Regions from separate parts of the Magnetospirillum sp. XM-1 genome, predicted to be linked through region 1. Evidence: predicted binding sites of a transcription regulator. Region 1 holds the regulator's gene; each other region holds the start of a gene.

Region 1 (10,055 bases):
GATGTTGACCTGGAAGCCGGCCGCCTTGGCCGCCTTGATGGCCGACACCGCCTGGTCGAAGGTGCCTTCGCGCGACACGGCGCGGTCATGGTCCTCGCGGTTGCCGTCCAGGTGGACGGTCCAGGTGAAGTTCTTGTGCGGCTTGAAGCTGTCGAGCTTCTTTTCCAGCAGCAGCGCGTTGGTGCAGACGAAGACGATCTTGCCGCGGGCCAGGGCGCCCTCGACGATCTGGTCGATCTCGCGGTGCAGCAGCGGCTCGCCGCCGGCCAGCACCACCACGGGAGCCGGGCACTCGTCGATGGAGGCCAGCGCGTCGGCCACCGAGATGCGGGAATTCAAAATAGCGTCGGGATAGTCGATCTTGCCGCAGCCCGCGCAGGTCAGGTTGCAGCGGAACAGGGGCTCCATCATCAGGACCAGCGGGTAACGCTTGTTGCCCACCAGGTGCTGCTTGACGATGTAGGAACCGATCTTGATGGACTGGTGAAGGGGAACGCCCACGGGGTAAACCCTAATTCTGCCTCGACGCGCCGCCCCCCGGCTCCGATGGCCGGTCGGGAGGCGGGCGGATCATACAGGCCGGAGTTGGAAAGTTTCAACGGTTTAAGGAATGTGGGCTTTGCCGGGCAGGGGTGGCGAGGCCGGATGAGGGGGGCGTCTCCCGTTTCTGCGGTCCTGGAAATGTGCTATGGTCGTTCCCATGAACAAGATGCTGGAACAGGCCATCGCCCGGTTGGCGATGCTGCCCGAAGCGGAACAGGAAGCCTACGGCCTTCAGCTCCTGGCGGAGATGGAGAGCGAGCGCGGCTGGGACGAGCGGTTCGCCAAGTCCCAGGACATGCTCGGCGCCCTGGCCGCACAGGCGCGCTCGGAGGCGGCGCGGGGCGATGTGTTGCCCTACGACCCGTCCGACCGCCCGGCCCAGTGATTTCCCGCACCACCCGGACGTTCTGGAAATGCTTCGACGCCCTGCCTTCCGAGGCGCGGCGCCAAGCGGTGCGGGCCTATGTCCTGTGGCGCGCCGATCCGTTCCATCCCAGCCTGCGGTTCAAATGCGTTTCCGAAACCCATGGCGTGTGGTCGGCCCGGATCGGCCTGCATTGGCGGGCCTTGGGGACCAGGGACGGGGATGCCGTCATCTGGTTCTGGCTCGGCTCTCACGCCGATTATGATCGGCTCATCGGCTGAGGCGTCCTTAAGCCGCGTCCTCGTTGTCCAGCGCATAGCCGGCGGCGCGGACCGTGCGGATGATGTCGGTTTCGGTGTCGCAGTTGAGCGCCTTCCTCAGGCGGCGGATATGGACGTCCACGGTGCGCGGCTCCACATAGATGTCGGGGCCCCAGACGGCGTCCAGCAATTCCTCGCGCGAGAACACGGTGCCCGGGTGTTGCAGGAAGAACTGCAGCAGGCGGAATTCGGTGGGGCCGAGATGGATGGCCTTGCCGCCCCGGGCCACCCGATGGGCGGCGAGATCCATGGTGATGTCGCCCCAGGCGATCTGGCCCTTCTGGCTGACCGGCTGGGCGCGGCGCAGGAGGGCGCGCACGCGGGCCATCAGTTCGGGCAGCGAGAACGGCTTGGTGAGGTAATCGTCGGCGCCGGTGTTCAGGCCCCGGATCTTGTCGCCTTCCTCGCCCCGGGCGGTCAGCATGATGATGGGCAGTTCGCGGGTGGCGGGCTTGCGGCGGATCTGGCGGCAAATCTCGATGCCCGACAGCGAGGGCAGCATCCAGTCCAGCAGCACCAGGTCGGGCTTGCGCTCGGCCAGCATGGTCAGCGCCTCCTCGCCATCGCCGGCCTCGGCGACGCGATAGCCCTCCTTCTCCAGGTTGTAGCGCAGCATGGTGGCCAGCGCCGCTTCGTCCTCGACGACCAGAACCAGGGGCTTGGAGGGATTGGCGGTGTCGCGGGCGGTCATTCAGGTGCTCCGAGCGCAGCGCCCTTGGGCCGGTCGCCCTTAGGCTGGGTGCCGAGAATCTGGAAGTGCAGGGTCTCGGCGATGTTGGTGGCGTGGTCGCCGATGCGTTCCATGTTCTTGGCGATGAACAAAAGGTGGGTCGAGGCGGTGATGGTGCCGGAATCTTCGGTCATCTGGGCGATCAGGTCGCGGAAAACCGTATTGTAATGGGAATCCACCTCCTCGTCGCGTCCCCAGACGCCGATGGCCTTTTGCAGGTCCTTGTCCACATAGGCGTCCAGGATGTCCTTCAACAGCGCCAGCACCAGTTCGCCCAGCCGCACCACGCCGGCGGTCTTGGGCGTGGCGGCGATCTGGTTGAGCACCAGGGTGCGCTTGGCCAGGTTGGCGGCGTAGTCGCCGATGCGCTCGATCTCGCCCGAGATGTTCAAGGCCGCCACGATGTGGCGCAGGTCGCCGGCCATGGGCTGGCGCAGCGCCAGCAGGCGCACGGCGAAGGAATCCACCTCGTGGTCCAGTTCGTCGATACGGCAATCGCTGTCGATCACCCGTTGCGCCAGTTCGTCGTCGCGCCGGGCAAGCGATTGCAGCGCCGCGCCCAGCTGGGCCTCGGCCAGACCGCCCATGCGGGCGATCATGCCCGACAGGTGGGCCAGCTCGTCGTCGTAGGATTTGACTGTGTGATCAGACATATCAACCGAACCGTCCGGTGATGTAGCCCTGGGTCAGGGGCTCCTTGGGGTTGGTGAAGATTTCCTCGGTGCCGCCCACCTCGATCAGCTTGCCCAGGTGGAAGAAGGCGGTGCGCTGCGATACGCGGGCCGCCTGCTGCATGGAGTGGGTGACGATGACGATGGTGAAGTTGTCGCGCAGTTCGTCGATCAGCTCTTCCACCTTGGCGGTGGCGATGGGGTCCAGCGCCGAGCAGGGCTCGTCCATCAGGATCACCTCGGGCTGCACGGCGATGGCGCGGGCGATGCACAGGCGCTGCTGCTGGCCGCCCGACAGGCCGGTGCCGGATTCCGACAGGCGGCTTTCCACCTCGGCCAGCAATCCGGCCTTTTCCAGGCTGTTCATGACGATCTCGTCCAGCTCGGCCTGGTCGCGGGCCAGTCCGTGGATGCGCGGCCCATAGGCCACGTTGTCGTAGATGGACTTGGGGAACGGATTGGGCTTCTGGAACACCATGCCGACCCGGGCGCGCAGTTGCACCACGTCCAGCGAGCGGTCGTAGACGTCGCTGCCGTCCAGGGTCAGCGAGCCGGTGACCTTGGCGCCGTCCACCATGTCGTTCATGCGGTTGATGCAGCGCAGGAAGGTGGACTTGCCGCAGCCCGACGGCCCGATCAGCGCCGTGACCTCGCCTGCCGGGATGTCGAGATCGATGTCGTGCAGCGCGTGCTTGTCGCCGTAATGGACGTTGAGGCCGCGGGCGGAGATCTTGGACGTGCCGCGGGGAATGAACTGGTTCATGGGTCTACCACCGACGTTCGAATTTCTTGCGCAGCCAGATGGCCGCCATGTTCATGGTCACCAGGAACAGCAGCAGCACCATGATGGCCGCCGAGGTCTTCTCGACGAAGGCGCGTTCCGAGCTGCCGGCCCACAGATAGATCTGCACCGGCAGCACCGCCGAGGGGTCGAGCGGGCTCTTGGGGATGTCGACGATGAAGGCCACCATGCCGATCATCAGAAGGGGCGCGGTCTCGCCCAGCGCGCGCGCCATGCCGAGGATGGTGCCGGTCAGCATGCCCGGCATGGCCAGCGGCAGGACGTGGTGCGCCACGATCTGCAGGGGCGAGGCGCCCAGCCCGGCGGCGGCCTGGCGGATGGAGGGCGGCACGGCTTTCAGCGCGGCGCGCCCGGCGATGATGATGGTGGGCAGGCAGATCAGCGCCAGCACCAGCCCGCCCGCCACCGGTGACGAGCGCGGCAGGTGGAAGACGTTGAGGAACACCGCCAGGCCCAGCAGGCCGAACACCACCGAGGGGACGGCGGCCAGATTGTTGATGTTGACCTCGATCAGGTCGGTCCAGCGGTTCTTGGGCGCGAATTCCTCGAGATAGACGGCGGTGGCCACGCCTAGGGGGAAGCTGACCGCCAGGGTGACCAGCAGCGAGAAGAACGAGCCGACCACCGCGCCCCAGATGCCCGCCTGCTCCGGCGCGCGGGAATCGCCGCCGGTGAAGAACAGGGTGTTGAAGGTCTTGCGGACCTGCCCGGCCCGCTCCAGCTCGGCCAGCCAGCCCAGCTGGCGCTCGTTCAGCGCGTCGCCCGACTGGCCCTTGACCACCATGTCCAGCTTGTCCGAGGCCAGCAGCCAGACCACCGCCTTGCCGCCGATCAGCGACGGATCGGCCGTGACCATGCGCCGCAGCTGATCGCCTCCCATGGTGCTGACCAGGGCCGAAAGATCGCGCCGGGCGCCGCGATCGGCGTCGGGGGCCAGACGGGCGGACAGCGAATTGCGGATCAGCGCGGCGTAATCGGCGGACTCCAGCACGTCCGCGGCCCGCGTGCCGTCGGGATCGATCACCTGCGCGTCGAAGGTGATCTCGATGGCGACCTGGGTCTGCAGGAAGCCGGTCCAGCCCTTGGCGACGATGGTGCCGAGCAGCAGCACCAGGAAGCCCGCCGAAATCAGGATCGAGGCCAGGCCGAGGACGCGGAAGCGCCGCTCGGCGGCGTAGCGCCGCTTCAGGCGGGACGCCACGGTTTCGGCGGTACGCGCCGCCACGGAGATCTCTGTCATCTCAGTCATACTTTTCCCGATACTTCTGCACGATATGCAGGGCGATAACGTTCAGCCCCAGGGTGATGGCGAACAGCATCAGGCCAAGGGCGAAGGCGGCCAGGGTCTTGGGGCTGTCGAATTCGGTGTCGCCCACCAGCAGGGTGACGATCTGGACGGTGACGGTGGTCACCGCCTCCAGGGGATTGGCGGTCAGCTTGGCCGACAGGCCGGCGGCCATGACCACGATCATGGTCTCGCCGATGGCGCGGGACACCGCCAGCAGCACACCGCCGACGATGCCGGGAAGCGCGGCGGGCAGCACCACCTGGATGATGGTTTCCGACCGGGTGGCGCCCAGGCCGAAGGCGCCCTCGCGCAAGGATTGGGGCACGGCGGTGATGACGTCGTCGGACAGCGACGAGATCAGCGGGATCAGGGTGATGCCCATGACGAAGCCGGCGGCCAGCGCGCTTTCCGCCGCCACGTTAAGGCCCAGCGCGCCGCCCACGGCGCGGATGATGGGGGCCACGGTGACCACGGCGAAGAAGCCGAACACCACGGTGGGGATGCCGGCCAGGATCTCCAGCGCCGGCTTGGCGACGGCGCGGACGCGCGGCTGGGCGTATTCCGACATGTAGATGGCCGAGAACAGGCCCAGCGGCAGGGCGACGACCATGGAGATGACGCTGATCAGCATGGTGCCGGTCAGCAGCGGCACCATGCCGAACGCGCCCGTGCTGCCCACCTGATCCGAGCGGGTGGCCATCTGGGGGCTCCAGTTGAGCCCGAACAGGAAGTCGAGGAAGTCCACCATGTGGAAGAAGCGCAGCGCCTCGAACAGCAGCGACAGCACGATGCCCACCGTGGTGAAGATGGCCACGGTGGACGAGGCCACCAGGAAGACGTTGATGGTGCGCTCGACCCGGGGGCGGGCGCGCAGCTCGCGGTGGACGCGGCGCCAGGCGAAGGCGGCCCCGGCGAGCGCCAGGCTCACCGTCACCCCCACGGCGCTGGCGAAACCGGTCTGGTGCAGGCGGTTGTAATGCTCGGCCGCCGCGGCGTAGTCGGGATTGGCGGTGGCGTGCCCCTGGGCGGCGTTGCGGATCTCGTTGATGATGACGTCGATCTGCTCGGCCGGCAGGGCGCGCAAGCCATCGGGCAGGTCGGCGATGACCAGGGCGCGGATCAGGCTGGGCTCGAACACCAGCCACAGGCCCAGGACGGCGAAGGCGGGCAGACCGCACCACAGCGCCACCCACCAGCCGTAATAGCCGGGCAGGGAGTGGAGCGAGCCGGGATGGCCGTCCGCGACGGCGAAGGCGCGCTTGCGCCCCAGCTGGAACGCCAGGGTCGAGATCAGCAGCAGGATTGCGGCAAGGGTGAAGGTCTGCATGGATTGGGGGACCCGGAAAGAATACGGGGGAGGCCTTTGACGGGCCTCCCCCTGTTCGTCGATTACATCTTCAGTTCGCCCAGGTTGCGGGCGTTGGCGGCCTGCTCCTTGCGGGTGGCGTCGGGCGAGGCGATCAGGCCCTTGTCGGCCAGATAACCTTCCTTGCCCCAGGCCTTGTCCGAGGTGAACTCGGTGACGTATTCCTTGACCCCGGGGACCATGCCGACATGCTGCTTCTTGATGTAGAAGAACAGCGGACGCGACACCGGGTACTTGTTGCTGGCGATGTTGTCGTAGGTGGCGACCACGCCGTCCACCGGGGCGGCCTTGACCTTGTCGCGGTTCTGGTCGAGGTAGCTGAAGGTGATCACCCCCAGGGCGCCCGGGTTGGACGTGATCTTCTGCTGGATGACGGTGTAGTTCTCGGACACCTCGATCCAGGCGCCATCCTCGCGCACGGTCTGGCAGGCCTTCTTCTTGGCGGCCTTTTCCAGCGCCTTGATCTCGGGCTGCTTTTCGCAGGCGGGGTCGAGCACCAGCTCCACATAGGCGTCGCGGGTGCCGTGGTTGGGGGCCGGGCCGTAGACCAGGATCGGCTCCTTGGGCAGCGACGGATCGACGTCGCTCCAGGTCTTGTAGGGGTTGGGCACCAGCTTGCCGCCCACCGGGACGTCCTTGGCGGTGGCCTTGTACATCTGCTCGCGGGTGAGCGCGAAGTCGGGGCCGGACTTGGAGTTCATGAACACGATGCCGTCATAGCCGATCACCACCTCGGTGATGCCGGTGACGCCATTCTTGGTGCAGAACTCCACTTCCGATGGCTCGATGCGGCGCGACGCGTTGGTGATGTCGGGGAAGGTCTCGCCGACGCCCGAGCAGAACAGGCGCAGACCGCCGCCGGTGCCGGTGCTCTCGACCACCGGGGTCTTGAACTTGCCGCCCTTGCCGAAGGCCTCGGCGACCGAGGTGGCGAAGGGGTAGACGGTGGACGAGCCGACGATGCGGATCTGATCGCGGGCATGGGCGGCGCCGGCGGTGGCGACGGCAGCCAGGGCGACAGCGGCGACGGCCAGGGTCTTGGTGGACATGGAACCTCCAACGGGAGTGCAACGGGAGTGGGAGAGCAGGCTCCCACGGCCGGCATCCTATCGGCGCTGTGTTACAGTCCCGGGACACGCGCGTGAAGGTTTTGTGACAGGAGTATTAATCGTCTGAAATCAATGGCTTGATGGCTGTAAGCAGGCGTTCGAGGGCGTCCTCGATGCTCCATCCGGCCAGGTTTCCATAGCCCAGGATCAGTCCCGGCGGGCCTTTTGTGACACGGTGAAAGCCTAAGGGGGCGGGGGCCAGGCCGTGGGCCTGGGCGGCGCGGGCGGCGGCGTTCTCGTCGCATCCCTCGGGCAGGCGGAGGATGGCGTGCAGCCCGGCCTCGCCGGCGGCGACCGGCAGGCTGGGGCCCAGGATGCGGGCCGCCGCGTCCAGCAACTGGGTGCGCCGCCGGCCATAGAGGCCGCGCATGCGCCGCAGATGGGCGCCGAAATGCCCCTCGATCATGAAGGCCGCCATGGCCGCCTGGGTCAGCCCGGCCGGGGCCATGTCGGCAACGCGCCGCGCCGCCACGAAGGCGGGCAGCAGCGCGTGCGGCACCACCAGCCAGCCCAGGCGCAGGCCGGGAAACATGCTCTTGGAGAAGGTGCCGAGATAGAGCGTGCGCCCCCATCGGTCGAGCCCCTGCAGCGAGGCGGCCTGCTGCCCCCCGTGGTGAAAGTCGCTGTCGTAATCGTCCTCGATGATCCAGCCGCCCTTGCGCGCCGCCCAGTCGATCAGGGCCAGGCGCCGCGCCAGCGGCATGGTCGCCCCGGTGGGAAACTGGTGGGACGGCGTGACGCAGGCCAGCCGGGCCTGGGGACAAAGGCGCTCGGCCAGATCGGGGTCGAAGCCGGATTCGTCCACCGGCACCGCTAAGGCCTTGGCGCCGGCGGCGCGCAGCACGCCCGACAATCCGCCATAGCAGGGGTCTTCCACCAGCACCGGTTCTCCCGGCTCCACCAGCACGCGGGCCACCAGATCCAGCGCCTGCTGCGAGCCGCCCACCACCATGATCCGGTCGGCGTCGCAGCGCACCGCCCGCGTCCGCCCCACATGCTCGGCGATTGCCCGGCGCAGCGGCGGGTGGCCCAGGGGATCGATGCCGCACATCAGCTCCACCGGCGGCCGCCGCCACAGCCGCCCCAGCACGCGCCGCCACTCGGCATGGGGAAAGGCGGCCAGATCGGGCACGCCGGGGGCGAAGGGCCGCGTCGGATCGCGCACCATCAGCATGGGCGGGGTGGCGCTCCAGGCGGCGACCTTGGTTTCGGGCGGCGGCGGCGGAATGGACGGGCCGGAATCGGCGCGGCCCAGCAGGGGCTGGCGGGCGGCGACGCGGGTGGCCGAACCTTGGCGCGCCTCGGTGAAGCCCTCGGCCGCCAACTGGTCGTAGGCGGCCAGCACGGTGTTGCGCGCCACGCCCAATTGCGCCGCCAGCGAGCGCGACGAGGGCAGGGCGGCGCCTTCGCCCAGCCGTCCGTCCAGGACGGCCTCGCGCAGGGCGAGATACAGGCGGCGGTGCAGGGGCTGGCCGCCGTCGTCGGCGGGCAAGGCGAGGGTGAGGGACATGGTGGCCTCGGAAAGTGGCTCTATCACTATAAAAGAACTGGACCTTTTAATGGAACCACCTGTGGCGCAATGTGGACGGGAAAGGAGAACCCGCCATGCTTGCCTCCACCGAGCGCACCACCTTCCGCCAGCGGCCCCAGCGGGGCAGTTACGATCCCCGCCTGATCGCCGCCATTCTGGACGAGGCGCTTTCCTGCACCGTCTCCTTCGTCGATGAAGGCCGACCGGTCAGTATACCGACCACCCACTGGCGCATGGGCGATCGGGTGCTGTTCCACGGCGGCCAGGGCTCGCGGCTGGGCAAGGCCATGGCGGCGGGCGCCGAATTGTGCGTCACCGCCACCCTGGTGGACGGGCTGGTCCTGGCCCGCTCGGCCTTTCACCATTCCATGAATTACCGGTCGGTCGTGCTGTTCGGCCAGGCCGAGGAGATCACCGACCCGGCGGAGAAGGAGGCGGCCTTCGTCGCCCTGATCGAGAAGCTGATTCCGGGGCGCTATTCCCAGGTCCGGCCGCCGACGCAAAAGGAACTGGCGGCGACCCGCCTGCTGGCCCTGGCCATTGCCGAAGGCTCGGCCAAGGTGCGCTCCGGCCCGCCGGTGGACGACGAGGAGGACATGTCCTGGCCGGTCTGGGCGGGGGTGGTGCCGGTGACGGTGGTGAAGGGCGAGCCCATTGCCGATGGAACCGGTTCGGGCGCATCTTGAGCCGAAGGAGACTTGCCCATGGAACCACGCATCAGCCTGATCACCCTGGGCGTCGCCGATCTGGAGCGGGCGCGGGCCTTCTACGAGAGGCTGGGCTGGCGTCGCAAGGTGGCGGCGGCCCAAGGTGTGGCCTTCTTCCAGATGGGCGGCATGGCGCTGTCGCTCTATCCCCGCGCCGAACTGGCCGCCGATGCCCGCCTGCCGGCCGAGGGCGGCGGCTTTCCCGGTTTCGCCCTGGCCTACAACACGCGAAGCCGGGACGAGGTGGATCGGGTGCTGGCCGAGGCGGTGGCGGCGGGGGCAACCCTGCTCAAACCCGCCGAGGAGGCGTTCTGGGGCGGCTATTCCGGCTATTTCGCCGATCCCGACGGCTTCGCCTGGGAGGTGGCGTGGAATCCGGGATTCGCTTTGGCCGAGGATGGAAGCCTAACGTTGCCGGATTGAGGTCTCCCATCCCGTCATGGCCGGGCTTGACCCGGCCATCCATGGACCCCCGGATCAAGTCCGGGGGTGACGAAAAGAAAACGTGCCTCGACCTGATGCCGATGGATTTCAGCGGCGCAGCGCCGCGATGTTGGCGGCGTAATCCTTGGTCTTGAACACCGCCGAGCCGGCCACCAGGACGTTGGCGCCGGCGGCCACCAC
Region 2 (10,055 bases), 930 kb from region 1:
GCACCCTGATCTATGGCGGCATCATGAGCGTGGTGCTGGCGGTGATGCTGTTCCGCCTCACCACGCGGCCCGACGTGGACGTCAACGTGCTGCACGAGCGCTCGCCGCTGTTCGTGCAGATGTCGGACGGCGCCATCCGCAACGGCTACGCCTACAAGGTGCTGAACATGAAGGCCGAGGACCGCACCTTCACCGTGCGCCTGGACGGCGTCGAGGGCGCCACCATCTCGGTGGTCGGCGGGGTCAGCAACGCAGCGTCCGCCGAACTGCGCGTGCCCCGCGATTCGGTGGGCGACTTCCGGCTTTACGTCACCGTTCCGGCCGACAAGGCGGCGTCGAAGAGCATGCCGGTCACCTTCGTGCTGACCGGATCAAGCCGCGAGGTACGCACCGGCACCATCTTCGCCGGACCGGAGAAGTAAGGGGGGCTCAGCCGTCCTCGACCATATCCAGCCAGTTGGGGGCGTTGCTGTTGTGGTGAGCCGGCAAGGCCTGGTTCGGCTTGGCGGCCGGCGTGCTCAGGCCGGTCAGGATGACCTCGCTCAGGGCGGCGCGAATGGCCGCCACCAGCCGGTCCGCCGGAACGGGCTTGCCCAGGAAACGCACGGCGGGCCCAACCTGCTGGCGTGACACCGCCGACGTCCAGTGTCCGGACAGCACCAGCACCACCACGTTGGGATAAGTCTCATACATCTCGGCAATCAGCGCCTTGCCGTCCATGACCGGCATGGCGATGTCGGTGACCACCACGTGGACGTCCTGCTTCGCCAGGATGTCGAGGGCCTGCACCGCACCGGTGGCGAACAGGGCTTCCCACTCTGCGGCGAAGCTCCACATGGAACGCCGGATGCCGTCGAGAACATGAGGTTCATCGTCGACAAAAAGGACACGGGCCCCGGGCATTTCAATCTCCCGTCAACAAGCCCATCCGCCCGGACACTAACCCAGACGGCCAGTGTCGCGCTATACTAAATGTATGGCGCGAGGCGCCAAATCAGAACACGTCCTTGCGCCGCCGCAGCTCGGCGAAGACGCGAACCGGATCGGTGCCCGGCTCCATGCCGACCGCCTTGGCGACGGACGGCGTATCGGCCCTGAGGAAGGGATTGGCGGCGCGCTCGTCGGAGAGGCGGACCGGCACGGTGGGCCGGTTGCCCGCCCGCAGGCGCTCCACCTCGTCGAGGCGGGCCTTCAAGGCCTGGTTGTCGCGCTCGACCAACTTCGCGAAGCGACCGTTCCCGGCGGTGTATTCGTGGGCGGGATAGGCCATGGTGTCGGGCGGCAGGTCGCGCAGTTTCTTCAAGCTGGCCCACATCTCCTCCGCAGACCCCTCGAACAGCCGGCCGCAGCCCAGCGAGAACAGGGTGTCGCCGCAAAACAGCGCATGGCTGTCGGCGAACCAGAACGCAATGTGCCCCGAGGTGTGGCCCGGCACCTCCAGCACGGTGACGGCGGCATGGCCCAGCATGAAGGTCTCACCTTCGGACACCTCGGCGGTGATGCCGGGAATGCGTTCGGAATCCCGGGCGGCGCCGACGATGGCGCACCCCGTTCGCCGCGCCAGCTCCAGGTTGGCCCCGGTATGGTCGCCGTGATGGTGGGTGTTGAGGATGTGGGTGAGCGTCCAGCCGCGCTCGGCCAGGCGTTCCAGCACCGGCTCGGGCACCGCCGGGTCGACGGCGGCGGTGACGTTGCCCACCGGCTCGTGGACCAGATAGACGTAGTTGTCCGCGAGCACGGGAATCTGCTCGACGACGATCTTGGCCATGATTGCCTCGCCTTGTCCTTGTGCTCCGGTTGTAGCACCAACCGGCCAAAACGCCTATCCTTGAGCCATGAACGGAGACTTGTCCTATCCCGCCATGTGGACCGACGTGGTCGACCTGCGCGACTTCTACGGCGACAGCCTGGGCCAGAGCGCCCAGCGGCTGATCCGCCGCCAATTGCGCGCGCTGTGGCCCGACGTCAGCGGCCAGCGGGTGCTGGGCCTGGGCTTCGCCACCCCTTACCTGCGCATCTTCCTGGCCGATGCCGAGCGGGTGATCGCCGCCATGCCGGCCAGCCAGGGGGTGCTGCCCTGGCCCCCCGAAGGCCCCGGCCTGACCGCCCTGGTGGACGAGACCGACCTGCCGCTGCCCGACCGCTCCATCGACCGGCTGCTGATGGTCCACGCCCTGGAAGCCACCGAACAGGTGCGCGCCATGATGCGCGAGGCCTGGCGGGTGCTGGCCGACGGCGGGCGGCTGGTGGTGGTGGCACCCAACCGGCGCGGCATCTGGGCGCGTCTCGAGCGCACCCCCTTCGGCAACGGGCGGCCCTATACCATGGGCCAGCTGAACCGCCTGCTGCGCGACAACATGTTCACCCCCATCAACAGCGCCTCGGCCCTGTTCCTGCCGCCCACCACGTCGCGCATGCTGCTGCGCTCGGCGCCTGCGGTGGAGCGCATCGGCCAGCGCTGGTTCGAGACCTTCGGCGGCGTGATCATCGTCGAGGCCGCCAAGCAGATCTATGCCGGTTCGGCGGTGCGCGAAGCCAAGGGCAAGCGCCGCTCCTACCTGCCGGTGGCCGAAGGCTTCTCGCGGGTGATGGAATAGCGCCGCATCGCCGCGTTGATAACCGGGCGGCCCGTTCTTACATCAGACTCTGCGCATAATTCACGTCAGGCCGAGGAGAGATCCATGCTCGAGCCCACCATCGCCCAGAAGGAGCCTTACGAGGTCGAGCTGGAAGCCGGCAAGACCTATCACTGGTGCGCCTGCGGCCTGAGCAAGAAGCAGCCCTTCTGCGACGGCTCGCACAAGGGGACGGGCTTCGTCCCCAAGGCTTTCACCGCCCCCACCTCCGGCACCGCCTGGCTGTGCGGCTGCAAGCACACCAAGGACGCCCCTTATTGCGACGGGACGCACGAGACGCTGTGATCGGCGGGGCTTGCGCCCCCTCGCACCAAACTGCGATGAGCGTGACTCATCGTGGTTTGGATAGGCCCAAAGGGCCGCGCCGCTTATGCGGCGGGAGCCAAGCCGCCACCGGCGGCGCCCGGCGATTGAGGGCGATGCGCGGATCGGTCCCGATCAGCGCATCTTGGTATCAGTGCTGCTCGCGCGTGGCGGTGAAGCGGATCTTCTCGAAATCCTGCTGGGCGCGGCCCAGCTGCCAGGAATTGCGGGCGAGGTACACCAGGGCGCCGTCACGGTCCTCGGCCATGTTGGTCTTGTTGGAATTCATGAAGCGCTTGAGCTCCGCCTCGTCATCGCAGGCGATCCAGCGGGCCGTGACGAAGCCGCCATCCTCGAACCCGGCCTTGATGCCGTATTCCGACTGGATGCGGGTGGTCAGCACGTCGAACTGCAGCGGTCCCACCACGCCGACGATCCAGGTGGAGCCGTCCAAGGGCTTGAACACCTGGGAGACGCCCTCCTCGGCCAGGTCCTCCAGGGCCTTCTTCAGTTGCTTGGCCTTCATGGGATCGTCGAGGCGCACGCGCTGCAGCACTTCCGGCGCGAAGGTGGGAATGCCGAGGAAGTTGAAATCCTCGGACTCGCTCAGCGTGTCGCCGATGCGCAGCTGGCCGTGATTGGGAATGCCCATGATGTCGCCGGGGAAGGCCTCTTCCGCCAGCTCGCGGTCGCGGGCCAGGAAGAACACCGGATTGACCAGGGCCATCACCTTGCCCGAACGCACGTGCTTGACCTTCATGCCGCGCTTGAAGCGGCCCGAGCAGATGCGGAAGAAGGCGATGCGGTCGCGGTGGTTGGGGTCCATGTTGGCCTGGACCTTGAAGACGAAGCCGCTGACCTTGGCCTCACCCGGCTCCACCACCCGCTTGTCGGTGGGCCGCGCAATGGGCGACGGCGCCAGCTGGCCGATGCCCTTCAAGAGCTCGGCCACGCCGAAGGTCTTCAAGGCGCTGCCGAAGAACACCGGGGTCAGATGCCCGGCGCGGAAGGATTCCAGGTCGAATTCGGGATAGCCGCCGCGCACCAGCTCCACCTCTTCGCGCAGGCGCTCGGCGGCGGCGACGCCCAGCACCTCGTCCAGCTTAGGGGAATCGAGCGAGGCATCCACGGCGATCTCGGCGATATGGTCGCCGCGCCCCGGATCGAACATGATGACGCGGTCGTTGACCAGGTCGTAGACGCCCTTCAGGTCCCGGCCCATGCCGATGGGCCAGGTCACGGGGCAGACGTCCAGCGCCAGGGTCTTCTCCACCTCGTGCAGCAGGTCGAAGGTCTCGCGGCCCTCGCGGTCGACCTTGTTGACGAAGGTGATGATCGGCACGTCGCGCAAGCGGCACACCTCGAACAGCTTCAAGGTCTGGGTCTCGATGCCCTTGGCGGCGTCCAGCACCATGACGGCCGAGTCCACGGCGGTCAGCGTGCGGTAGGTGTCCTCGGAAAAGTCCTCGTGGCCGGGGGTGTCCAGCAGGTTGAAGGACAGGCCCGAATACTCGAAGCTCATCACCGAGGCCGACACCGAGATGCCGCGCTCCTTCTCGATGGCCATCCAGTCCGACCGGGTGCGGCGCTGTTCGCCGCGGGCGCGCACCGCGCCCGCCATCTGAATGGCGCCGCCGAACATCAGCAGCTTTTCCGTCAGCGTGGTCTTGCCCGCGTCGGGGTGGGAGATGATGGCGAAGGTACGCCGCAGCGCGATGGCTTGATCGAGAGTGCTCATGGGGCTGGGTTTTCGCCCTACTTGGTGCAAGAATCAAGGGGATTAGGTTGGAGCCCCCTCATGCGTATCGAGCTTGACCCCGATCTGGCGTCCCGCCTTTACACCGCCGCCCGCCAGCTGGGCCGCGACCCGGCCCAATGCGCCCTCTCGGCCATCCTGGCCTTCGTCACCGATTGCGAGGACGCCGCCCGGATGCGCACCCAACTGGGCGGGGGAGATTGGGTCAGGACGGAGAACCAGCCGGACTGAGATGGCCATAGGCCGGACGGGTGGCGATGCGCCCATCCTCCACCGCGCCGCCCACCGTGAAGTGGTAGAGCGACTGCCAGGGACCGCCGCCGGGGGGAAGGCCGAGCAGGTCGTGGACCTCGTCGTCGTGGTAGCAGCCGATGCCGGTGCCCGACAGTCCGGCCGCGGTGGCTTCCAGGTAGAGCACCTGGCCGATCAGGCCCGCCTCCCAGAACAGGCGGCGATAGGCCCATTCGCCGTCCTCGGCCAGGGTGCGGTCGAAATCAGCCAGCATGCCCAGCGAGAAGGCGCCGCGCCCGGCGATATCCTGGGCGCACGACACCTGGGTGGCGTCCCAGGTGAGATCGCCCTCGGCCAGATTATAGAGCGGCACCTCGGCCGCCGCCCGCTCCCAGGCGAATCGGGGATTGCAGTCGGCCCGCAACCGGTCCAGCGCTTGCCCGTCGCGCACCAGGGCGTAGAGGCCGGGGCTCAAGCCCTCCACCCGATGGACGAACAGCATCAGGCCCACCCGGGCCGGCCACGGCCAGGACCGCCACGGCACCTTGTCCTGGTCGGGCAGGGTGGCGCCCAGCAGACGGAGAAAGGCGTCGCGGCCCATGCCGGTCACGCCGTCCATGGCCTGGGCGCTGCGTCGCCGCCGGATGATCGCGGCGGCGGGTTCCAGGCTGGCGGCCAAAGGCGGAATGGCGATCGAGGGCGGCGGGAGAACGGGCGCGGTGGATGGCTTCTCGGTAAGCGCCAAGGCCTGGCCGATCACCTCCCACACCACATGGTCGGGGGAAAGGGTATTGGCCTCGCCGACCCATTCCCCCGTCACTGGTGGAAGCGCGGGTTCGGGCAGCGGAGCGGGCGAGACCACGGCGATCAAATCGGGATGTTCGGGCTCGAAGCGGGCGCAGGAGTCCGGGCGGTCCAGACCCAACAGGGCCGCCAATTGCTCATCGCCGGGCGCGGTGAGCACGCGGATGTGCCAGCCCAGGCAGGCGGCGGCATAGGCGGCGGCGGCCAAGGCGTGGCCGCAATCGTGCTGGCAGTAGCGGAAGGCGCGCTCGCCGTACTTCCACGATTCCCGCCAGGGAATGGAGGACAGGGCGAACAGGAAGGCGCCATCCGGCAGATCGGCGGGCAGGCGATCCAGGCGGCAACGCTCCTCCAGCCCATGATGGAACGGGGCGTAGTGATAAAGCCCCGGCCCGGCGCCGATACCATCCAGGGGAGGCAGGATCACCCACCCCTCGGTGGGATGCAGGTTGCCGCTGCTGGGATTATTGCGCAGCGCCCAGCGGGCCTCTCCCACTTCCTTCCAGGCCGACAGTCCCAGCGCCAGTTCCAGGAACAGCCCCAGCCCTTGGGCGTCCAGCGGCGCGGGGTCATGCCCCTCCAGCCGGCCGAAGGGCGGCGTTTCGGCATCGAGGCGGAGCGGCAGGCCCACGCACCTTGCGCCTGCGAAGGCGCGGAAGGGGTCGGGCTGGGTCTCCCAGTCGAGGAAGCCGGGGCCGCGGGCGTAGCGCCGGCTGGAATGCTTGGTGCGCGCATGGTAGGCGGCGATGCGGTCTAAAGGTTCTTCCATCCCCGTCTTTCCCCGTTGCCTCGCGCACCATATATTGGAAGGAAGCGAGGCCGCATCACCCCCATTGCTCCGAAGAAGTCCATGTCCACGTCCCGTCCCACCGATCTCGCCGGCGAAAGGCTGGTGCGCAAGACGCCCAACCACATCCTGCCACTGGACCAGAGCGACCAGGACTACATCCGCGCCGGGCTGGAAGCGGTGCAGGCGGCCTTTGGAATTTCCGCCCTGCCCGACGTGCCCATCGCCCTGATGCCGGGAAGGACGCTGATGCGGCTGCTGGTGGACCTGCGGTCCCAGCTTCGCCCCCGCACGCCGGAGCAGACCGCCGCCTGGGGGCGCCTCGCCGGGGCCATCCTGGTGCTCGACACGGCGGGCGAGTTCGCCACCCAGCATTCCCAGGCGGAAGCGCGCCGCCACGCCGTCGAGCAGGACGACCTGGAGGATTAGGGGATCGGTGCGGGCGGGACGCCCGCGCTCCATGGTTTGGGATGTCGCGCCCCGGAGCGCGGGCGTCCCGCCCGCATTCAGGGACAGATCAGGTCCACCGTCTGGTCGGCGATGGAGATTTCGGCGGGCAGGCGGGCGACGATGTCGCCGTCGCCCTGGACCGGCGCGCCGCGCGGACCGGTGATCAGGATGTTGCGGGCCGACACCACCCGGACCTCGGGCAGGCCGGGCAGCTTGCCCAGCGGCAGGGCCAGCCCGTAGCGCAGCATGCCCGCCATGCCCGGATTGGGCAGGATGCACAATTCCAGCTTGGGGGCGGCCAGATCGGCGTCGGGGGCGGCGATGAACGGCCCGCCGTAGAAGCGGCCCTTGCAGGCCACCACCATGCGGGCCTCGTATTCCACCCCATCGGCGCGGATGGTCAGCTTGGGGAAATCGTAGCCCACCGCCTGGCGCAGGCTTTCCACCACATAGGCCAGCTTGCCCGCCCGGCGCTTCAAGACGGTGCTCACCCCCGCCACCACATGGGCGTCGAGGCCGGCGCCGGCCATCAGCAGGAAACGCCGCCGGTTGGCCTGGCCCACATGGATGCGCCGGGCGACGCCGAAGGCCACGGTGCGCGCCACCTGCTCCACGTCGTCGGGGTCGAGCCCGATCTCGCAGGCCAGCACATTGGCGGTGCCCAACGGAATCACGCCAAGCGCCAGACCGCCCGGCCCCGCCCCCAGGCCGTTCAGGACCTCGTTGACAGTGCCGTCGCCGCCCGCCGCGATCACCGCGTCGAACTCGTCCGGGCTGGCCAGGGCGGCGAAATCCTCGGCGTCGCCGCGCCGCGCCGTCTCGCGCCGCGCCACCCGCCCGCCCAAGGCCTCGAGAGCGCTCACCACCAGTTCCAGTTGGCGGCGGCGGCGGCGGCCGGCGGTGGGATTGTGAATCACCAGCACCCGGCGCGGCGCCACGGCGGATTGCGTCTCGGGAACGACCAGGCTGGCGGATTGATCGACGGTCATGGACGCCGTGTATAGCGCGAAGCCAGAAAAAGCATGATGAAATATTTATTACGGATAGACTTCAGTTCAATGAAATAACAAACCGTAACCATAATGCATGTGAACATTAAAAATATTTGAGCTATGAGAGTCATCAATATCGTTCTGAATTGATATCGGATGCTTGCCCGATGAACGCCAGTCTCGACAGCAAGAGGCGTTACAGGACCATCTGGATTTCCGACATTCATCTGGGCACCCGCGGCTGCAAGGCCGACGACCTGCTGGACTTCCTGAAAAGCACCGAGAGCGAGACGCTCTATCTGGTCGGCGACATCATCGACGGCTGGCGGCTGCGGCGTTCGTGGTACTGGCCGCAAAGCCACAACGACGTGGTGCAAAAGCTGCTGCGCAAGGCGCGCAAGGGCACCCGCGTGGTGTTCGTGCCCGGCAACCACGACGAATTCGCCCGCGACTATCACGGCCTGCTGTTCGGCGACATCTCGGTCGCCACCACCATCCTGCACGAGACCGCCGACGGCAGGCGGCTGCTGGTGCTGCACGGCGACGCCTTCGACGGGGTGGTCAAGCACGCCAAGTGGCTGGCCCATCTGGGCGATTCCGCCTACACCCTGGCGCTGGCTCTGAACCACTGGCTGAACGTGGCGCGGCGCGCGCTGGGCTTTCCCTACTGGTCGCTGTCGGCCTACCTGAAGCACAAGGTCAAGAACGCGGTGCAGTACATCGCCAGCTTCGAGGACGCCATGGCCGACGAGGCGCGCCGCCATGGCGCCGACGGCGTGGTGTGCGGCCACATCCACCACGCCGAGAAGCGCGACGTCAACGGCATCCTCTACTGCAACGACGGCGACTGGGTCGAAAGCTGCACCGCGCTGGCGGAAGGCTTCGACGGCGCCCTGGAAATCATCCGCTGGCTGGAGGTCGAGGGAAACACATGCGCATACTCGTCGTCACGGATGCCTGGCTCCCTCAGGTCAACGGCGTCGTCCGAACCCTCGACACCCTAAGGCGCGAGCTGGAGCGCGACGGCCACGAGGTGGTGATGGTCACCCCCGAGAAGTTCCGCACCGTGGCCTGCCCCACATATCCCGAGATCCGTCTGGCCCTGAAGCCCGGAGCCAAGCTGGGCGCCATGATCGAGGCGGCGCAGCCCTGCGCCATCCATGTCGCCACCGAAGGGCCGCTGGGCTGGGCGGCCCGGCGCTGGTGCCGCAGGAAGGGCGTCCCCTTCACCACCGCCTACCACACCAAGTTTCCCGAATACATCAAGGCCCGCTTCGGCGTGCCGCTGCCGCTTTCCTACGCGGTGATGCGCCGGTTCCACAATTCCTCGTCCCGCGTCATGGTGGCGACCCAGGGCATCGAGAACGAACTGGCGGCGCGCGGCTTCAAGAATATCGGCCGCTGGTCGCGGGGCGTCGATACCGAGCTGTTCCGCCCCCGCCCCGAAGCCCGGGGCGAGGACGGCCCCTTCGCCCATCTGGCGCGGCCCGTCTTCCTCTATGTCGGGCGGGTGGCGGTGGAGAAGAACATCGAGGCGTTCCTTTCCCTCGACCTGCCCGGCTCCAAGGCGGTGGTGGGTGACGGGCCGCAGATGGACGAGATGAAGCGCCGCTTTCCCGAGGTTCATTTCGCAGGCGCGCGGATGGCCGAGGACCTGGCCCGCCACTACGCCGCCGCCGACGTTTTCGTCTTTCCCAGCCGCACCGACACCTTCGGGCTGGTGCTGCTGGAAGCCCTGGCCTCGGGCCTGCCGGTGGCGGCCTATCCGGTGCCCGGCCCCAACGACGTGATCGGCGATTCACCCGCCGGCGTGCTGGACGAGGACCTGGAGAACGCGGCCCAAAGGGCCATGTCCATCGACCCCGCCCTGTGCCGCGCCCATGCCCTGACCTTCTCGTGGGAGGCCTGCACCCGGCAGTTCCTCGACAACCTGCGGCCCTTCGAGACCGGAGTGTGGCGGGCGGCGGCGGAATAGCGCCCCTTGACCCAGTGGGCCGCTTCATGCTGTTGATGCCGGGTCTTTAAAGTCTGCACGGATCGCCCCATCGTGGAACGACTGACCGGCGGTATCCGCCCCTATCTCCTGCTGTCGCTGT
Region 3 (10,055 bases), 300 kb from region 1:
GTTGGCGAGATTGAGGTACGTCGCCGTGTGATCATTCGTTACCACGGCGGGAGCGTTGCCGGAGCGGGTGACGTTATCGGCGATCCAGCCTGACAGGGTGTCGTCCCCCCAAATTCCTTTGGCCTCGAGGGCTCTGCGTTCTGCAGGATCGATGGCAATAGAAGGCCTTAGGTTGAGTGCCCCCGGCTTTACGGTGTGTGCGTTCATGGATGTCCTCCCCAGCTTTTTCTTACGGGAAAAATGACTGTATGGTCACTTTTGCTCGGAGATTAGGGGGAGTGATGCCTTTTCGTCAAGAGACCATAACTCCCTAGGCAGTATGATGGTTTGCTGGGCTGGCAGAACGCGTGGCGCCGAGAGTGCCAAATATCCGGGAGAGAGGGTGGTAGCTTTTGGGCTTTAAGGGGCTCGCTATAGGTTCTGTCTCTTCCCTGTTGACAGAACGGGGAAGTGCGGAATACCCTATTGCAAGGTAAGCGACTGGTCAGTCAATTCATCTTCGAACGGGGGCGCATGAAAGACATCCTTGTTCACGTCGATGGCTCCACGCGGGCTCAGGCGCGGATTGAAATCGCCCTCGATTTGATGTCGCGCTTTGGCGGGCGTCTGACGGAGCTCTTCGCCCAAAGCGAAGAACATCGCATCAGCGCGGTGGCGCGCTGCTCCAGCGAAGGTCTGGATCAGGCCGCTAATACCGTTCGCCGCTTGAATTGACTCGGCAAGGGATTGAACGAAACCGCTACGGCGGTATTGGTGTGTGAAGTGACGTCGAAGGCTCCCGTCTGACAGGGTTGGTTTCCCGACCACCCTTCGGACAGGAGGCCCCGATGGCCGATATGAGCCCTCTGCGTCGCCGCATGACCGAGGACATGAGTGTCCGTAATCTGTCGCCAGCGACCCAACGATCCTATCTTCATGCGGTTTCAAAGTTCAGCCGATTCTTCCAGCGGTCACCCTGGCCGATGATCTGGCGATCGGCTTGGTGTTCGCCGTGGTGTCCTTGGCTCGGGGTTTCATCCTGCGGCGGGTCTTTGAACAGCTCCGGTGACAAATTTGGCTCCTGCCCATAGTATGTCCCCCGAGTTTTCCGGGAGGGGTAAACATGAGCAAGACCGCGATTTCCAAAGCCATTCGCACTGCCACCGGCTGCACCGCTGCCCAGGCCGACGAAGCTGTCGATGCCTTGGTGTCCACCATTCTGGATGGCGTGAAGACTGAAGGCCGGTTCCGGATGATTGGATTTGGGACCTTCTCGAAGTCCGAGCGCCCGGCCCGGCAGGGCCGCAATCCCCAGACCGGCAAGACCATTGAGATCGCGGCGTCCTCGACCATCAAGTTCAAGGCGTCGTCGTCACTGAAGAAGTAGGCTGAAGAATGGCGGTGGACCCAGTGCAGGTGGCGCGCAGCGCGGACGATCTGATCGATCACTACGGTCAAACCGCTCTCGAAGTCGCCCGCCAGCAGGTTGAACGTGCGTCGAGGGCCGGTGATATGCCGGCCCTCGATCTGGCGCTGATGGTGCTGAGCGAAATCGAGCGCCGTCAGACTGCAGAATCCAATTTGTAATCCCGGCCCCGGCCTTCGATCTTCTCGCTGGTGACGTTGAGCCCCAGCTTCTTTTTCAAGGCCCCGGCGATGAAGCCCCGAATGCTGTGGGCCTGCCATGCCGTCGCCTCCATGATCTCGACAATGCTGGCGCCTTCGGGCCGTTTCAGCATGGCGATCAGGGCCTCTTGCTTGGTGCCTTCGCGGGGCTTCAAGGATGCGGTGATCGGCAGGACCAGCCCGCCCTCGCGGGCGCAGGCAGCGGACAGGATGACGGACTGGGTATCGGAAAGCTGGATCGTGGCCATGGTGGTTCCCTCGGTTTTGGTGGCGCGGACATCCCGCGCCTGTACCACCCTGGGCCCCGCCAGCTGAGCCGGTCGGGGCAGTGAGGGAGAACCGTTGATCAGGCGATGTCGGCCATGACCTCGAAATGGGTAACGAAGCCGGTGAGGTAGGGCAGCCCGTGCGGGATGCCGGTTTCCCGCGCCGTCTGGCGGCTGATGGTCCAGGCCATCCAGCGGGCCACCGCCGCATCGATCGCCGCCGCCAGCCCGAGACCGCGAAATAATCCGTTGGCGACGTCGTCGGCGAAGTGGCGACCATGGGTGCTGTCGAGGAAATCGCGTACCGCCGTGTCGGGGCAGCCGGTGGCGAGTTGGATCGCAGGCATCGCCAAATTCCAGGCTTCGGTCTGGTCGGCGTGATCGCCCATGGTGCCGAAAAAGCCCCAATCAATATTGGCGGTGGGGAGGATGGTGTTGGGCATGGCGATCTCCTCTGTTCGTGGAACCATCCATCGCTCTGTCGGCCCGGCACATCAATTGAAATAGCGGATCATTTCCTTTCGTTTTAAGGCTTCGATCATGGGGGTGCAGAACAGGCACAGGCCCTGACCGTCGTACCACAGCACCTTGACCAGGTCGCCGCGCCGGCCGCGGAACACGAACAGGTGGCCGGAATGGGGATCGCGCGACAACCGCTCCTGCACCAGCAGCGCCAGGCCGTCGAAGCCCTTGCGCATGTCGGTGTGCCCGGTCGCCAGCCACACCCGCACGCCGCTCGGAATGGGGATCATCGCTGCTCCAGGACGCCGAGAACCCGGCGCAAAGCTGCGGCATCGACGTCGGCATCAACCCGGATGCACCGGCCACCACCAAGCTCGATCTCGATCAGCCCGCGCCGCTGGGCCGGACTGTCGGTGGCAATCGCCACCGACGGCGCGGTGTCGGCGACCTCCACAGGGACCAGCACCGGCGCCGACATCCGGTGCTCAAGCACAGCCCATCCCGTGCCTGGCGCCGCCAGTAGAACAGGAGACTTGGCGCAACGCCGTGCCGGCGCGCGACCTCTGCCACTGTCGCTCCCGGCGCCAGAGTCTCCTCGACCAGCCGAGTCTTCTCCTCCCAATGCCAGCGGCGACGGTGCTCAACCCCAGCCAGAACCTCGACCTTCATGAACTCTCCGACCTTTAGTCCGAACTAAAGGTCGCATCGTCTGCCCCCAGGCCTATGCCGCCAAGGCGGCCATCACCGGCTTCCAATTACCCACATCTGGAGGATTTGGCTTGAACGGTTTGAATCGTCTGTGATTCTGTCTGTGGCTCCGAATCAGAGGAGCGGCGGGAATGAACGATTGGGTGGAGGCTGGCGAGGGCACTTGGCTGGATGACGAACTTGCCGCCCAGGGCCTTCGTGACAAGCGTCTGGCCGCGCGCTTGCGCCGGTTGTTGGATCGATTTTCATCGGCGCCTGGGCAGCCGGTCCCGGCCGCCTGTGGGGATTGGGCTGCGACGAAGGCGGCTTACCGCTTTTTTGACAATCCCCGGGTAACGGAGCACGCGGTTTTGGCGGGGCATTTCGCTGCGACACAGGTCCGGTTTGGCCGTGTCGAGGGGCCGATCCTCCTCCTGCAGGACACAACCGAGTTCCACTATCAACGTGCTGCCCCTGAGAAGATTGGCTTTATCAAAACCATCAATGGCGGCAGGTACAAGGCGGGACAGCCCAACATGCGCACTCTATGCGGGCTGCTGATGCACTCGAGCGTGGCGGTTACCACTTCAGGCCTCCCTCTGGGTTTGTCGGCTGTCAAATTATGGACCCGCGCCAAGTTTAAGGGCACTGCCGCGCTCAAGCGGCGGATCAATCAGACGCGCATGCCGATCGAGACCAAGGAAAGTCACCGCTGGCTGGAGAATTTGCGCCAATCTATCGACCTTTTGGGATCACCAGAGCGTTGCGTTCACGTCGGGGATCGGGAAAGCGACATCTATGAGTTATTCTGTCTCGCCCAGGACCTTGGAACGCGCTTTCTCGTGCGGGTTCAGACCAACCGACTGGCTGAGCCTCCACGGGCCGAGCCCGTGCCCGCCGATGGCGCTCATCGGGTATTCAACCAGCTTGCAACGGTGCCTTGGGCGGGCAGCCATGAGGTCTTGGTCGATGGGGAAGACGGAAAGTTCGCATCTCTTCAGGTGAAATTCGCCTCCATTGAAACCTTGCCGCCCATCGGCAAGCAAAAGCGGTATCGTCCGCAAACCTTGACCTACATCCATGCCCAGGAAGACGCCATCCCCCCTGATCGGGAGCGGATCGACTGGAAACTCGTCACCAACTTGCCGGTCGATGATCTCGCCGGGGCAGTGGAGAAGCTCGGCTGGTATGCCCTCCGCTGGAAAATTGAAGTCTTCCACAAAATCATGAAGTCTGGACTCTGCGCCGAAAATGCCAAACTACGCACCGCCGAACGATTGGTGAAGTTGTTGGCCCTGATGACCGTGGTGGTCTGGCGCATCTTCTGGATCACCATGTCCGCACGCGCCCATCCCGATGCGGAGCCGGAAACCGTCCTGACCCTGGCCGAAATCGCCGCTCTCGACCAGATTAACGCAGCACGGTCCAGACCTCCCCGCCTCGCCAATCGAACCCTGGCCGCATACGTCCATCAGATCGCCATGCTCGGCGGCTATCTTGCCCGCGCACACGACCCGCCGCCCGGCAACATGGTCATCTGGCGCGGTATCACCCGCCTCCAGGACATCACCTTCGGCTTCTCTGTCGCATCTCGCCAACGATGTGGGTAATTGGAAGCATCACCGGACGGATAATGGCCCTTCAGGTCATGGCCATCCCGGATGGGCATAGCTACAGCCGACGCCCCTCAAATTTGTGTCCATAACTGGATCTGTGGAAACATTCTCCCCGCTCAATGCCATTTGAGGGGCCAGTCTCACCGATTCCCGTCAGCCGGAGAAGGCGGCCGTCACCGGCTTCCAATTACCCACATCGTTGGCGAGATGCGATGGGCGTGGCCTTAGAGAGTGATGTCTAGGACTTCTGCGGGCTCTGGAAGATCAACCATCTGGCGATTCAGGCCCCCGCAACCAAACAAGCCCGTAACTTCAATAAGTTACGGGCTTTTTGAGTCTCGATCCCGTGTCCGTGAAAATCTGTGTCCGTACCGTGTCCGTTTGAAATGGCGCCCACACGTCCGGTGCATTGCCGCGGATTTCAGTAATAAGATCTGCCATGCCCATGGACCGGGCTCCTTGTCGACCACGACGTTTTGCGCCTCGGACCCAGCGGGCCACATCTGCGCCGGTGCCACCGAGTGCGAGTTTGGCCGCGGCAGACAAGTCTACGCCGGGAAGATCATCGCCAAGGTGATGGCGCAAGATTTTGGTCAGGCCACTCTCGTCGGGTAGCCCGATCGTAATGTGACGATCCAGCCTCCCCGAACGGGTGATTGCTGGGTCAAGGCGACTGGGGTGATTTGTTGCGCCAATCACCACGATGCCGTCCCGTGCTACCACGCCGTCGAGGAGTTCAAGGAACCCATTGATGACCTGCACCGAATAGTCCTTGTGACCAGAACTAAGATTTGCCCGATCGCCAAAGCCATCGATTTCATCGACAAGGAGGATCGCCGGGGCTGCTGCACGAGCCTGTTCAAACGTATGACGCATAGCCTTAAGGAGATCTCCAAGGTGGCCTGCGGCTTGCCACTCGCCGAGACTGGAGGCAATCAGCGGCGTTCCGCAACTGCCGGCGAGAGCTCTGGCAAAGGTCGTCTTGCCGCACCCAGGCGGGCCAGACAGCAACACCCCACGATCCACCTCGGACCAAGACAAAATGCCGTCGCGATACTCGGCGAGGTCTTTGGCCAAGGAGATTCCCCAGGTCACGGCCTCTTCCATCCCGCCCAGGTCGGCAAGTGTGATATCGGGCACAACCTGCCGCTTGGCAATCATGGCGATGAGGCGGCGGATCGCACTGTCGGCATCCTGACCGCTCCTCACCGCCAGCCTGAGATCATCTGGAGAAATCTTGGCGGTGATTGAATTCGCGATAACCTCGCTGGGGGCTGTAGGTGAGCGGCTGGCCGCTGATCTTGCTGTCTTCCGTCCATTGCCTGCCGCCCCCTTCGAGCCGTGCGACAAACGCCCCGGCCGGGTCAGTTCGCTCAGCCTGGTGCGCTACCGCTGTAACGACTATTCGGTGCCGACCCAGTTCGGTCACCGCGAGGTGCTGGTGAATCCGTCCAAGGAGGCCCTTGTCGCGCTCGAAAAAGAGGGCGGATATGATCTCGCTGTTCTTGCCGCAGTTGGGGCCTGTCTTTTAACCCCTAGCGGTCAGTCTGATGACGGGGCTGAAATCCGCATTGCCGTTCCAGCAACTGGCATTTGCGCTGGTGATGTCTTGGTAAGCGATCTGACGCTCGAGAGTGGACGGCTGGTACTTGCCGCCGGTGAAACCATCAGTGATCTGCTGTTTCTGAGACTGCAAAACATCAACGCGATGGCGCGGCTGAAGGAGCCCATCATGGTGCGCCGCTTTGCCTCGAGGCCCAGGGCTAACTAAGTCAGGAGAGGGTTATGCCGGGTTATCGCAAAGCAGTTGCCATCTTGATGTTCGCCGTGACGGCCTGGTATTCGGAAGCTCGGGCAGGCGATACTCCGACATACAGTATCTCGATCGTGCCTCAGTTCGATCATCGGCGCATCGAGGCCATTTGGCGTCCAATTATCGAACGGCTTGAACCCATGACCGGGTTTCACTTTCAACTAGTGATGGAGCCGACCATACCTGCCTTTGAAAAAGCCCTCAATGCCGGGGCTTATGACTTCGCCTATATGAACCCCTATCATTACGTGGTCGCCCATCGCCTCCAGGGATATCAGCCAATTGTCCGCGATGTGGAAAACGATCTGTATGGTGTCGTTGTTGTGGCGAAAGGCACTGGCCATCGTTCCGGACCTTCTAGCCAGCGATCTGGCCAAGATTTATGAGACGCTCTCCGAAGTTAGGCAAAACCATCCCTGGTGGAGGTCATTAACCCTGACGACCCCAGCGGGAAGGCAGCTCTATCCCCTGGGTAGGCCAGAGCGGAGTGAGGCGATGACCCGGCTTAGCGTTCCGCTGGATTGGGCGGGGCGGTCACTGGGAATGCTCACGGTCGATCTTGAGGAAAATAGCCTAGTGGCCCCTGCCTTTGCCGTTTTGCAGCAGCTTGAACTTATGGTCGCGCTGATCTTGTTGCTTGGAACCTTGGCCGTGGTGTGGCTTCAAAACAACTCGGTAGTCCGGCCGATGAAAAAGCTGGCCAAGGCCAGCCACCTTCTTTCGGAAGGCAGTTACGATGTCGCCTTACCCATGTCGTCCGGCGACGAGGTCGGAAAGTTGGTTCGCGCCTTTCAGATCATGCGTGACGCCGTCGGCAGTCGCGAAGCAGCGCTTCGGCAAAGCGAGCGGCGGTTGGAAGCGGTCATCGACAATTCGGCGGAAGCTATCTTGTCGCTGGATGATCAAGGCAGAATTGTATCGTTCAATAATGCCGCCGAACGCATTTTCGGTGTTCCGGCCAGCAGAGCTATTGGGTCTGATGTAAATCAGTTGGTCCCGTTCGAAGGCATAGTGGGGGCGGGAGGTGTGGAGATCGAGGCTGTTCGTTTTGATGCGAGCCGCTTTCCCGCCTTGATTACTGCCAGTCGGGTGGCGGTGGATGGTCTGACGATGGTGGTGGCAACCGTCGGCGATCTAACCCAGCGACGCCAATATGAACGTATCCGGGCCGACCAGCATGCCGAGCTGGAGCATCTGGTAACGGAACGGACTGCCGCTCTCAAGGAAGCCCAGCGTGAGGCTTTGCAGGCGTCTCGCCTAGCCAGTGTCGGACAATTGGCGGCAGGTATTGCTCACGAGATCAACACCCCGATCCAGTATATCGGCGACAATCTCAGCTTCATTCAAGACGCCTCCAAAAACATTCTCCCCCTTCTGGACGAGGCACGGAAAGTGGCCAGTGATTTGGAGCGTTACTCCAGCCGGGATGCGCTTGTCCTGGAGTATTTTGAGCGCGTTAAACAGGCCAATCTAGACTTTTTGATAAATGAGCTGCCCCCCGCAATTTCCCAGTCGTTGGAGGGAGTGGCGCAGGTTGCAAGAATCGTATTGTCCATGAAAGAGTTTTCCCACCCAGGAACGACCCAAAAATCAGTGGTCGATCTCAATCGTGCCTTAGAAAATACCGTAACGGTTTCACGGAACACGTGGAAACATATTGCAGACCTAGAGACCAGACTTGACCCTAAACTGCCAAGAGTTAATTGTCATCCCGGCGAGATGAATCAGGTGTTTTTAAATCTCATCATCAATGCGGCCCACGCCATCGATGAATCAGGAAGGCTTAAACCAGGCAAAATTACCGTCGAAACTCTTAGTCTCGGGGATTTTGTCGAAGTCCGCATTTCCGACAGTGGTACGGGTGTACCGGACGACATCAAGGACCGGATTTTTGACCCTTTCTTCACCACCAAGGACGTGGGAAAGGGTACAGGTCAGGGGCTGGCAATTTGCTATGACGTAGTTGTCGTTAAGCACGGCGGCCAAATTATCGTCGGAGATTCGAAGGAGGAAGGAGCCGTATTCACAATCCGGCTCCCGGTGGCATAGATTTCCACCGTTGGAAAATCAATGATTGAAAGACGGGGGCTTGTCCTCATTCCTCCTCGGCTTTCTCGTTGGCCTGGTAGGGAGTCCACGCTAAAATGTTCGCGTTCTGGGAGTCGCACTGCTTTGATATGGAAGTGCCTGTAACTCGCTGGGCAACCAGCCCGTTGATGCTAAGCATTCCGGTCTTAATAAGCTTCCAACTGACCTGAATACAGGCTGATCGCGGAATACTATCTACTTGGATATGGCCGTCCTTGACCAACAACTTTCCACCGTAAACATTGCTCGCAGCAGCAACATCACCTTTCGCAGCCATTTGCATTTGCAAGATTAATTCGGATGCACTGACCTCGTTGAGCGGCGGTGATGATCTCTTGTCGTACAAGATTGCTATGCTTCCTATGGCGGTAAGAAAAATAGAAGCAATAGTGACGGCGATTATGCGGTGGCGCCGACGCTTTCTAGATAATGAGGCTTTGCGGCCGGTCTCTGTCGTGGGAAAAGAGCTGATTCCGGATATATTGCGGGCAGCTTTATTTTTGATTGGTAAGGAAGATCCGGAGCCTTCATCTACCGGTCTGTCTATGCCATCGGCAGTCGGATTGCGATCGTCATCGGAAGAGTTTTGGCCCTCCGCCAGAGGCACTTCAAGACATTTACGGATTTTATCAAAGATATCGGGGTCGTATTGCGCCTTCTTGCCCTCTAGAAGGGCAAAAGATTTTTCGTTGGGCGCGCCAATCTCATCGACGGCCTCGCTGAGGTCTTTAAGCACCTTGAGGATCCGTGCATCCCGAGGAATATCCGCTCCAACAGGGCCGCCGTCAGGGAAGCCGCTACCGTCAAATCCACGATCCTGGAGGTAAATGGATTCGGCTACCTTCCCCAAGCGCGGAATATTGGTGATGAGGTTGCTGGCTATTTCCGGGGCACTGGCCAACGTTGATTGTTCATCAACGCTCATGGATCGGCCAGCGTGCCGCTTTTGAACCAATTCGACTGGGAGCGATAGCTGGCCGATCAATGCAAGGGACGCTGCAATTTCCAACTGCCAGTGACGGGGGAACTGGCCATCAGAGGTCAGCTTCGACCTTGCCTTTGTCATTGCCCTTGCCGGGACGGCCGAAGCGATCCGTGAACAGGTAGTGGGACTGCAGCTCGGTGAAGGCCCTCGTCCGCTTCCGCTTGCCGTCGCCGAGAATCTTGGCCACCGCCAGCGTCGTGTTGTCGTAGAGGATCGACACCGGCAGGCCGCCGAAACGGTCGAACGCGGCCACGTGACCATCCAGAAACGCCTCGGTGGTCTCCGCCGGATACGCCTTTACGAAGGTCGCATCAGAGTGCGGCAGGTCCATGCAGAAGAAGTGGATCTTGCACTCCACCCCGCCGATTACGGCCAGCGCCTCGCCGAAATCCACCTGCGCATGGCCGGGCGGATGGTATAGCGGCACGAACATCTCCTTCGATCGAAGCCGCTGCTCGGCCACATATTCCTTGATGATGGTGTAGCCGCCGGTGAACCCGTGCTCGGCCTTGAGACGCTCGAAGATCCGCTTT

The links. Region 1 encodes PhoB, which activates phosphate uptake and scavenging genes when phosphate is short. Its sites were predicted from a motif close to TNTCATAAAACTGTCA; they were not measured.
Positions count from the first base shown of each region.
Region 2: a site for PhoB is predicted at 8,016-8,031, ahead of XM1_RS05095 (diacylglycerol kinase family protein). Genes of this name have one in related genera too.
Region 3: a site for PhoB is predicted at 6,177-6,192, ahead of XM1_RS23205 (PhnD/SsuA/transferrin family substrate-binding protein). Genes of this name have one in related genera too.

Region 1 covers NZ_LN997848.1:2,001,795-2,011,849, forward strand. The annotation lists gene hpnH (adenosyl-hopene transferase HpnH) at 1-501, opposite strand, end outside; gene XM1_RS09325 (hypothetical protein) at 689-928, shown strand; gene XM1_RS09330 (hypothetical protein) at 925-1,188, shown strand; gene phoB (phosphate regulon transcriptional regulator PhoB) at 1,196-1,918, opposite strand; gene phoU (phosphate signaling complex protein PhoU) at 1,915-2,610, opposite strand; gene pstB (phosphate ABC transporter ATP-binding protein PstB) at 2,612-3,391, opposite strand; gene pstA (phosphate ABC transporter permease PstA) at 3,396-4,670, opposite strand; gene pstC (phosphate ABC transporter permease subunit PstC) at 4,672-6,045, opposite strand; gene XM1_RS09360 (PstS family phosphate ABC transporter substrate-binding protein) at 6,108-7,133, opposite strand; gene XM1_RS09365 (PLP-dependent aminotransferase family protein) at 7,249-8,703, opposite strand; gene XM1_RS09370 (pyridoxamine 5'-phosphate oxidase family protein) at 8,799-9,410, shown strand; gene XM1_RS09375 (VOC family protein) at 9,429-9,854, shown strand; gene rpe (ribulose-phosphate 3-epimerase) at 9,963-10,055, opposite strand, start outside.
Region 2 covers NZ_LN997848.1:1,068,389-1,078,443, reverse strand. The annotation lists gene ccoG (cytochrome c oxidase accessory protein CcoG) at 1-422, shown strand, start outside; gene XM1_RS05135 (response regulator) at 430-903, opposite strand; gene gloB (hydroxyacylglutathione hydrolase) at 995-1,768, opposite strand; gene XM1_RS05125 (class I SAM-dependent methyltransferase) at 1,836-2,597, shown strand; gene XM1_RS05120 (CDGSH iron-sulfur domain-containing protein) at 2,682-2,921, shown strand; gene XM1_RS05115 (peptide chain release factor 3) at 3,091-4,677, opposite strand; gene XM1_RS05110 (hypothetical protein) at 4,738-4,926, shown strand; gene XM1_RS05105 (SagB/ThcOx family dehydrogenase) at 4,901-6,499, opposite strand; gene XM1_RS05100 (hypothetical protein) at 6,581-6,946, shown strand; gene XM1_RS05095 (diacylglycerol kinase family protein) at 7,024-7,956, opposite strand; gene XM1_RS05090 (UDP-2,3-diacylglucosamine diphosphatase) at 8,127-8,963, shown strand; gene XM1_RS05085 (glycosyltransferase family 1 protein) at 8,891-9,934, shown strand; gene XM1_RS05080 (glycosyltransferase family 39 protein) at 10,007-10,055, shown strand, end outside.
Region 3 covers NZ_LN997848.1:2,300,129-2,310,183, forward strand. The annotation lists gene XM1_RS10740 (class I adenylate-forming enzyme family protein) at 1-207, opposite strand, end outside; gene XM1_RS10745 (hypothetical protein) at 514-714, shown strand; gene XM1_RS24520 (hypothetical protein) at 914-1,051, opposite strand; gene XM1_RS10750 (HU family DNA-binding protein) at 1,103-1,366, shown strand; gene XM1_RS10755 (hypothetical protein) at 1,375-1,566, shown strand; gene XM1_RS10760 (DUF3489 domain-containing protein) at 1,542-1,853, opposite strand; gene XM1_RS10765 (hypothetical protein) at 1,952-2,314, opposite strand; gene tnpB (IS66 family insertion sequence element accessory protein TnpB) at 2,366-2,623, opposite strand; gene XM1_RS23955 (hypothetical protein) at 2,620-2,799, opposite strand; gene XM1_RS25145 (transposase) at 2,718-3,002, opposite strand; gene XM1_RS10780 (IS4 family transposase) at 3,173-4,630, shown strand; gene XM1_RS10785 (ATP-binding protein) at 4,949-5,797, opposite strand; partial or broken gene XM1_RS23960 (IS21 family transposase) at 5,910-6,110, shown strand; gene XM1_RS23205 (PhnD/SsuA/transferrin family substrate-binding protein) at 6,422-6,835, shown strand; gene XM1_RS25220 (ATP-binding protein) at 6,945-8,498, shown strand; gene XM1_RS23210 (HD domain-containing phosphohydrolase) at 8,545-9,603, opposite strand; partial or broken gene istA (IS21 family transposase) at 9,584-10,055, opposite strand, start outside.